2 regions of the Streptomyces sp. NPDC048521 genome follow, and region 2 is predicted to be linked to the other one. Evidence: riboswitches for the same ligand, from Rfam matches in the RefSeq annotation. Region 2 holds a riboswitch; the other holds the start of a gene.

Evidence for each region. Region 2 has a riboswitch for thiamine pyrophosphate ahead of thiC (phosphomethylpyrimidine synthase ThiC). Riboswitches for the same ligand answer to the same signal wherever they lie in the genome.
Region 1: linked by a shared signal. The riboswitch ahead of ACGFRF_RS31155 (thiamine ABC transporter substrate binding subunit) and the one ahead of thiC (phosphomethylpyrimidine synthase ThiC) in region 2 are both predicted to bind thiamine pyrophosphate.

Annotation. Positions count from the first base shown of each region.
Region 1 is NZ_JBICWR010000016.1:88,008-91,603, forward strand. It holds gene rlmN (23S rRNA (adenine(2503)-C(2))-methyltransferase RlmN) at 829-1,935, shown strand; TPP riboswitch at 1,959-2,066, shown strand; gene ACGFRF_RS31155 (thiamine ABC transporter substrate binding subunit) at 2,147-3,229, shown strand; gene ACGFRF_RS31160 (ABC transporter permease) at 3,268-3,596, shown strand, end outside.
Region 2 is NZ_JBICWR010000005.1:413,581-417,176, reverse strand. It holds gene ACGFRF_RS15535 (hypothetical protein) at 1-197, opposite strand, end outside; gene thiC (phosphomethylpyrimidine synthase ThiC) at 309-2,093, opposite strand; TPP riboswitch at 2,086-2,263, opposite strand; gene ACGFRF_RS15525 (YibE/F family protein) at 2,344-3,596, shown strand, end outside.

The sequences.
Region 1 (3,596 bases), on a different contig from region 2:
CTGGGCACTGGTTGAGCCGTGCCTAAGCCCGGACACCCGGCAGCGAGCGGCAGCAACAAGCCCCCTACCTGCGCCTCGGCGCGGTTAGGGGGCTTGGTGTAGTGGAGGTGGATCACCGCAATCACTCACGCACCAGGTGCGGCCAACCTGGTCGGAGCTATCGCCTACAGATCTTCACGGTGCTGTAGGTGCAGTCCGTGTAGCTGGTCCCGTTCGGATAACGGATGACTCTGCAGGTGCGCTCCTTGATGGTCCTGCAATTCCTGTTCCGGTTGTTGTTCCGGTAACCGTCCCGGTCCCTATTCCCGTAGCTGTCGCGGTCCCTGTTCCCGTAGCCGTCCCGGTTTCCGTGTCGGTTACTGTTGTTCTGGTTACTGTTACCGTATCCGGAGCCGTCGTCGTCTCCGCTTCCGCCCTGCTGCGGGGCCCCTGCGGTTTGAAGGCTGCAGACTTGGGCTGGCGCAGTAGCTTGGGCGACGGCCGGCGAGACCCCGAGAAGACCACCAGCAAGCAGCACAGGGCTAAGCCCGATGGTCAGCTGCCGGCCAGGGGAGACGCGGCGCTCTGCACCCATCATTCTCACCTCGAACAACTCGGCCGATGACTACCTGACATTCGCTTTAGTCGCTTGCGTGCTCTACGTCAAACGCAACGCCTAAACTGAAGCGTTCGAAAGTGAAACGTCTGCTTTGGAGCTGCTCAGGCCGGCCACCGTCGGGTTCCAGTAACCCGAAGGGAGTCGGCGGCGACAGGTGACGACCACCAGCGACAGGTCTCCGGACCGGCAGCCCCAGGTCACCCAAGTCGATCTGCGACACTGGTACAGCCATGCCTAAGCCCGGAGAACTCATTTTCGTCGCCCCGCGCGGAGCCAAGAAGCCGCCGCGGCACCTCGCCGACCTCACGCCCGCCGAGCGCAAGGATGCGGTGGCCGACATCGGCGAGAAGCCGTTCCGTGCCAAGCAGCTCTCGCAGCACTACTTCGCGCGGTACGCGCACGACCCCGAGCAGTGGACCGACATTCCCGCCGGGTCGCGCGGCAAGCTGCAGGAAGCGCTGTTCCCGGAGCTGATGACCGTTGTACGGCACCTGTCCACCGACCAGGGGACCACGCGCAAGACGCTGTGGCGGCTGTTCGACGGGACGCTCGTCGAGTCCGTGCTGATGCGGTACCCGGACCGGGTCACCATGTGCATCAGCTCGCAGGCGGGGTGCGGCATGAACTGCCCGTTCTGCGCGACCGGGCAGGCGGGCCTCGACCGGAACCTGTCCACCGCCGAGATCGTCCACCAGATCGTGGACGGGATGCGGGCCCTGCGGGACGGGGAAGTGCCCGGCGGCCCCGCTCGGCTGTCCAACATCGTCTTCATGGGGATGGGGGAGCCGCTCGCGAACTACAAGCGAGTGGTCAACGCCATCCGCGCGCTCACCGATCCCGCCCCGGACGGGCTCGGGCTCTCGCAGCGCGGGATCACCGTCTCGACCGTCGGGCTGGTGCCGGCCATCCACCGGTTCGCCGACGAGGGCTTCAAGTGCCGGCTCGCGATCTCCCTGCACGCCCCCGACGACGAGCTGCGCGACACCCTCGTCCCCGTGAACACGCGGTGGAAGGTGCGCGAGGTACTGGACGCCGGGTTCGAGTACGTGGAGAAGTCCGGGCGCCGGCTGTCGATCGAGTACGCGCTGATCCGGGACATCAACGACCAGGCCTGGCGCGGTGACCGGCTCGGCCGGCTGCTCAAGGGCAAGCCGGTGCACGTCAACCTCATCCCGCTCAACCCGACGCCCGGGTCGAAGTGGACCGCGTCCCGGCCGGAGGACGAGAAGGCGTTCGTCGAGGCCATCGCCGCGCATGGTGTGCCCGTGACGATCCGGGACACCCGTGGTCAGGAGATCGACGGAGCCTGTGGTCAGCTCGCGGCCACCGAGCGGTAATCTGACCACGTCCACACATCTTCATATTCCGACAGGGGAGCGCCACAGCGCTGAGAGTGCGGCAACCGGGCCGCAGACCCTCTGAACCTCGCCCAGGTCATTCTGGGTAGGAAGTTCGGTCATCACTCAAGCTGTTGCGCCCTGCCCGGGCCTCCTCGCGGAGCCCGGGCGGGGCCGCGTCTCTTCCTGGTCAACCCCAGGAGGACATCCAGTGCACAACAAGACCTTCATGGCCGTGGCGGCGGGACTCGGCCTGGTGGCCCTGCCCGTGCTGACCGGGTGCGGGTCGAGCGACGCCAAGGGATCCACGGACTCCAAGACCGTCACCCTCGTCAGCCACGACTCGTGGGCCGTCTCGAAGAACGTCGTCAAGGACTTCGAGAAGCAGTCCGGATACAAGGTCAAGGTCCTCAAGGACGGCGACGCCGGGCAGGCCGTGAACAAGGCCATCCTGACCAAGGACAACCCGCAGGGCGACGTCTTCTTCGGCGTCGACAACACCCTGCTGTCCCGGGCACTCGACAACGGGCTGTTCCAGCCTTACCAGGCCAAGGGATCCGACACGATCCTGCCGGAGCAACGGGTCGACCAGGACAAGCACCGCGTCACGCCCGTCGACACCGGCGACATCTGCGTCAACTACGACAAGGCCTGGTTCAGCGAGCACAAGCTGACCCCGCCGCAGTCCTTTGCCGACCTCGCCGAGCCGCAGTACAAGAACCTCCTCGTCACCGAGAACGCGGCCACCTCCTCGCCCGGCCTCGGCTTCCTGCTCGGCAGCGCCGCGAAGTTCGGCGACGACGGCTGGCAGGACTACTGGAAGAAGCTCGAGGCCAACGGCGTCAAGGTCGTCGACGGCTGGGAGCAGGCCTACTACCAGGAGTTCTCCGGCTCCTCCGAGGGCAGGAAGGCCGGCGGCGACCGGCCGCTCGTGGTGTCGTACGCCTCCTCCCCGCCCGCCGAGGTGATCTACGCCAAGAAGCGGCCCAGCACCGCCCCGACCGGGGTGTCGTACGGCACCTGCTTCCGGCAGACCGAGTACGCCGGACTGCTGAGCAACGCGAAGAACACCGAGGGCGGCAAGGCGTTCCTCGACTTCCTGCTCACCAAGGAGTTCCAGGACGACATGCCGCTGAACATGTTCGTCTACCCGGTCGTGAAGGGGGCCGCCGTGCCGGCCGAGTTCACGAAGTACGGGCCGGCCGCCAAGAATCCCGAGACCATGGCTCCCGACAAGATCGCCGCCAACCGCGACCAGTGGGTCAAGTCGTGGACGTCGCTCGTACTGAAGTAGCCGAGACCCGGCGGGGAAGCGCGGCGCGGCTCGGGCTGATGGCCCTGCCCGTCGCGTTCTTCGCGCTGTTCTTCGCCTGGCCCGTGGCCGCGATCGTCGCGCGCGGACTGAAGGTGGACGGCGCCTGGCAGTTCGGGCGGATCGCGGACGTCGTGACACAGCCGGACATCCGGCACGTGCTGTGGTTCACCACCTGGCAGGCGCTCGCCTCCACCGCGCTCACCCTGCTGTTCGCCCTGCCCGCCGCCCATGTCTTCGCCCGCCTCGACTTCCCGGGCAAGCAGCTGCTGCGGGCCGTCGTCACCGTCCCGTTCGTGCTGCCGACCGTCGTCGCCGGCAGTGCCTTCCTGGCCCTGGTCGGGCGGCA
Region 2 (3,596 bases):
GATGTGTGCAGAGGGCCCAGCGAGAACGTGCGCCAGGCCGGCCCGGACTCCTCCCGGCGGCCCAAGCTGCGCAGAGCACTGGCCGATCGCCTGCGCAGGCGGAACCACGCATCCTGTAAAGGCTGCTGGAACAGCACCGCGAACAGCATGCCGATGACGGCGCCGACCACTCCGTTGGCCACATCGATCCCACCCACACGGCAGACCCTATGGATCTTGCCGGTGCACGGACGCCATCGTGCTCCTTCCGTTACCGGCCTCCGGTCCCGAGGGGGACAGGCCTCCCGGCCTGCCCCCCTCGTCGCCTCTCAGTCGGCGATCGGCAGATACACCCGGTTGCCCGCTGCCGCGAACTCCTTGGACTTCTGGGCCATGCCCTCCTCGATCTCGGTCCGGCTGCCACCGTGTTCGCGGCGGATGTCCTGCGAGATCTTCATGCTGCAGAACTTCGGCCCGCACATGGAGCAGAAGTGGGCCGTCTTGGCAGGCTCCGCCGGAAGGGTCTCGTCGTGGAACTCCCGTGCCGTGTCCGGGTCCAGAGCGAGGTTGAACTGGTCCTCCCACCGGAACTCGAAGCGGGCGTCGGACAGCGCGTCGTCCCACTCCTGGGCGCCCGGGTGGCCCTTGGCGAGGTCGGCCGCGTGCGCGGCGATCTTGTAGGTGATGACGCCGGTCTTGACGTCGTCCCGGTTCGGCAGACCCAGGTGCTCCTTGGGCGTGACGTAGCAGAGCATCGCCGTACCCCACCAGGCGATCATCGCCGCGCCGATGCCGGAGGTGATGTGGTCGTACGCCGGTGCGACGTCGGTGGTCAGCGGGCCGAGCGTATAGAACGGAGCTTCATCGCAGATCTCCTGCTGAAGGTCGATGTTCTCCTTGATCTTGTGCATCGGGACGTGTCCCGGACCCTCGATCATGGTCTGTACGTCGAAACGCTTGGCGATCCGGTTGAGTTCCCCGAGGGTGCGCAACTCCGCGAACTGCGCCTCGTCGTTGGCGTCCGCGATCGAGCCCGGCCGCAGGCCGTCGCCCAGCGAGTACGTGACGTCGTAGGCGGCGAGGATCTCGCACAGCTCCTCGAAGTTCTCGTACAGGAACGATTCCTTGTGGTGTGCCAGGCACCACGCGGCCATGATCGAGCCGCCACGCGAGACGATGCCGGTCTTGCGGTTGGCCGTCAGCGGTACGTAGGCCAGACGCACACCGGCGTGGACGGTCATGTAGTCCACGCCCTGCTCGGCCTGCTCGATGACGGTGTCCTTGTAGATCTCCCAGGTCAGTTCCTCGGCCCTGCCGTCGACCTTCTCCAGCGCCTGGTAGAGGGGCACCGTGCCGATGGGCACGGGGGAGTTGCGCAGCACCCACTCGCGGGTGGTGTGGATGTTGCGGCCGGTGGAGAGGTCCATGACCGTGTCGGCGCCCCACCGGGTCGCCCAGGTCATCTTCTCGACCTCCTCCTCGATGGAGGACGTCACCGCGGAGTTGCCGATGTTGGCGTTCACCTTCACCAGGAACCGCTTACCGATGATCATCGGCTCGATCTCCGGGTGGTTGACGTTGGCCGGCAACACCGCCCGGCCCGCCGCGATCTCCTCACGGACCACTTCGGGTGACACGTTCTCCCGGATGGCCACGTACTCCATCTCCGGCGTGATCTCGCCCCGACGCGCGTACGCGAGCTGCGTCACCGCCGCGCCGCCGCGGCCCCGCCTCGGCTGGCGCGGGCGCCCGGGGAAGACCGCGTCCAGGTTCCGCAGGCCGCCGCGCGGCGCGGTGTGCTTGATCCCGTCGTCCTCGGGACGGACGGGACGGCCCGCGTACTCCTCGGTGTCGCCGCGGGCGATGATCCAGTTCTCCCGCAGCGGGGGCAGACCCCTGCGGACATCCGTATCGACGAGTGGATCGGTGTACGGGCCCGACGTGTCGTACAGCGTGACCGACTGCCCGTTGGTGAGGTGCACCTGACGGACCGGCACGCGCAGGTCGGGGCGCGAGCCCTCGACATACGCCTTGTGCCAGCCGATGGACTTCCCGGCCTCCTGGGACGTGTCGTCCTGGACGGAGGCAGGCGTGCGTGCGTCCTTGTTGGTCATGAGACCTACTCCCTACGCCGGCATTACCCGGTAACAGGTTCGGCGGTCGACGCAGCGGCTTCCGTCTGTCGACGTTCCCTGTGGAACATGGCTCGTTCCACGTGAAACATCGCGTATACGGAGGTCAGCGCCCTCTCAGCCCGGTGCTCCGAGCTCCCGCGTGTGCAAAGGTGCCTCCACGCTAGCGTCATTTGTGGCGCGGTGAACAGTGGGCCTCTGCCCTTCTTGCGATGATCGGGCGGTGACCAGGATGGAGCAGTACCCGTACCAGCCGCCCGAGCCGCGCCGCCGAGACGCCTCAGGACCGGGCGGCGGACCGGTGGCTGAACCCGCCCATGACGGCCGCGTGCCCGGCGCCGGGCACGGCCACGGCCACGGCTCCGGCGGGGGCGACGGACACGGACCGGGCCACGCGCACGGGCACAGTCACAGCCACGGACCCGCCGCGCCCGTCTCCCAGCACCTGCGCAAGGTCATCGCGGCGATCCTGGTCCCGTTCACCGCGGCGGTCCTGGTCGGTCTGGTCGTGCTCTGGCCTGGCGGAGCCCCTTCGCACAAGCCGACCGGCGTCGGCTTCGACCGGCAGACTCAGCAGGCCACGGTCACCAGGGTCGTCGAGGTCAGCTGCAAGTCGGTGAACGCCTCCGGCGGAACCCCGACCGGCGACACCTCCACCGCCGAGGGCAGTTCGGCGGTGCGAGAAGCGGGCGGCACCTGCAAGAAGGCGACCATCCGGGTCGACACCGGCAAGGACAAGGGCCGTACCTTCACCGAGATCGTGCAGCCGGACCAGTCACGGCAGTTGCACGAGGGCGAGAAGCTCGTCGTCGCCTATGAGCCCGCGGCACCCAAGGACCTGCAGTACTCGGTGACCGACGTGAACCGGAAGTTCCCCATGGCACTGCTCGCCGGGATCTTCGCGCTCGCCGTCGTCGTGGTGGGCCGGCTGCGCGGGGTCATGGCGCTGGTCGCGCTGGCCGTGAGCTTCCTGGTGCTCACGCTGTTCATCCTGCCCGCGATCCTCCAGGGATCGAATCCACTGCTGGTGGCCGTCGTCGGGTCGAGCGCGATCATGCTCATCGCGCTGTACGTGTGCCACGGGCTGTCGGCCCGTACATCGGTCGCGGTGCTCGGCACGCTGGTCTCCCTCCTGCTGATCGGCGTCCTCGGCTCGGAATTCATCGACTGGGCCGCCCTCACCGGAAACACGGACGACAACACCGGTCTGATCCATGGCCTGTATCCGTCGATCGACATGAGCGGTCTACTGCTGGCTGGTGTCATCATCGGTTCGCTCGGTGTGCTGGACGACGTGACGGTGACGCAGACGTCGGCCGTCTGGGAGTTGCACGAGGCCAATCCGTCGATGGGCTGGCGCGGGCTGTACCGGGCGGGCATTCGCATCGGCCGCGACCACATCGCGTCCGTCGTCAACACGCTCGTCCTCGCCTACGCCGGTGCCGCGCTGCCGTTGCTGCTGCTGTTCTCGATCGCGCAGAGCAG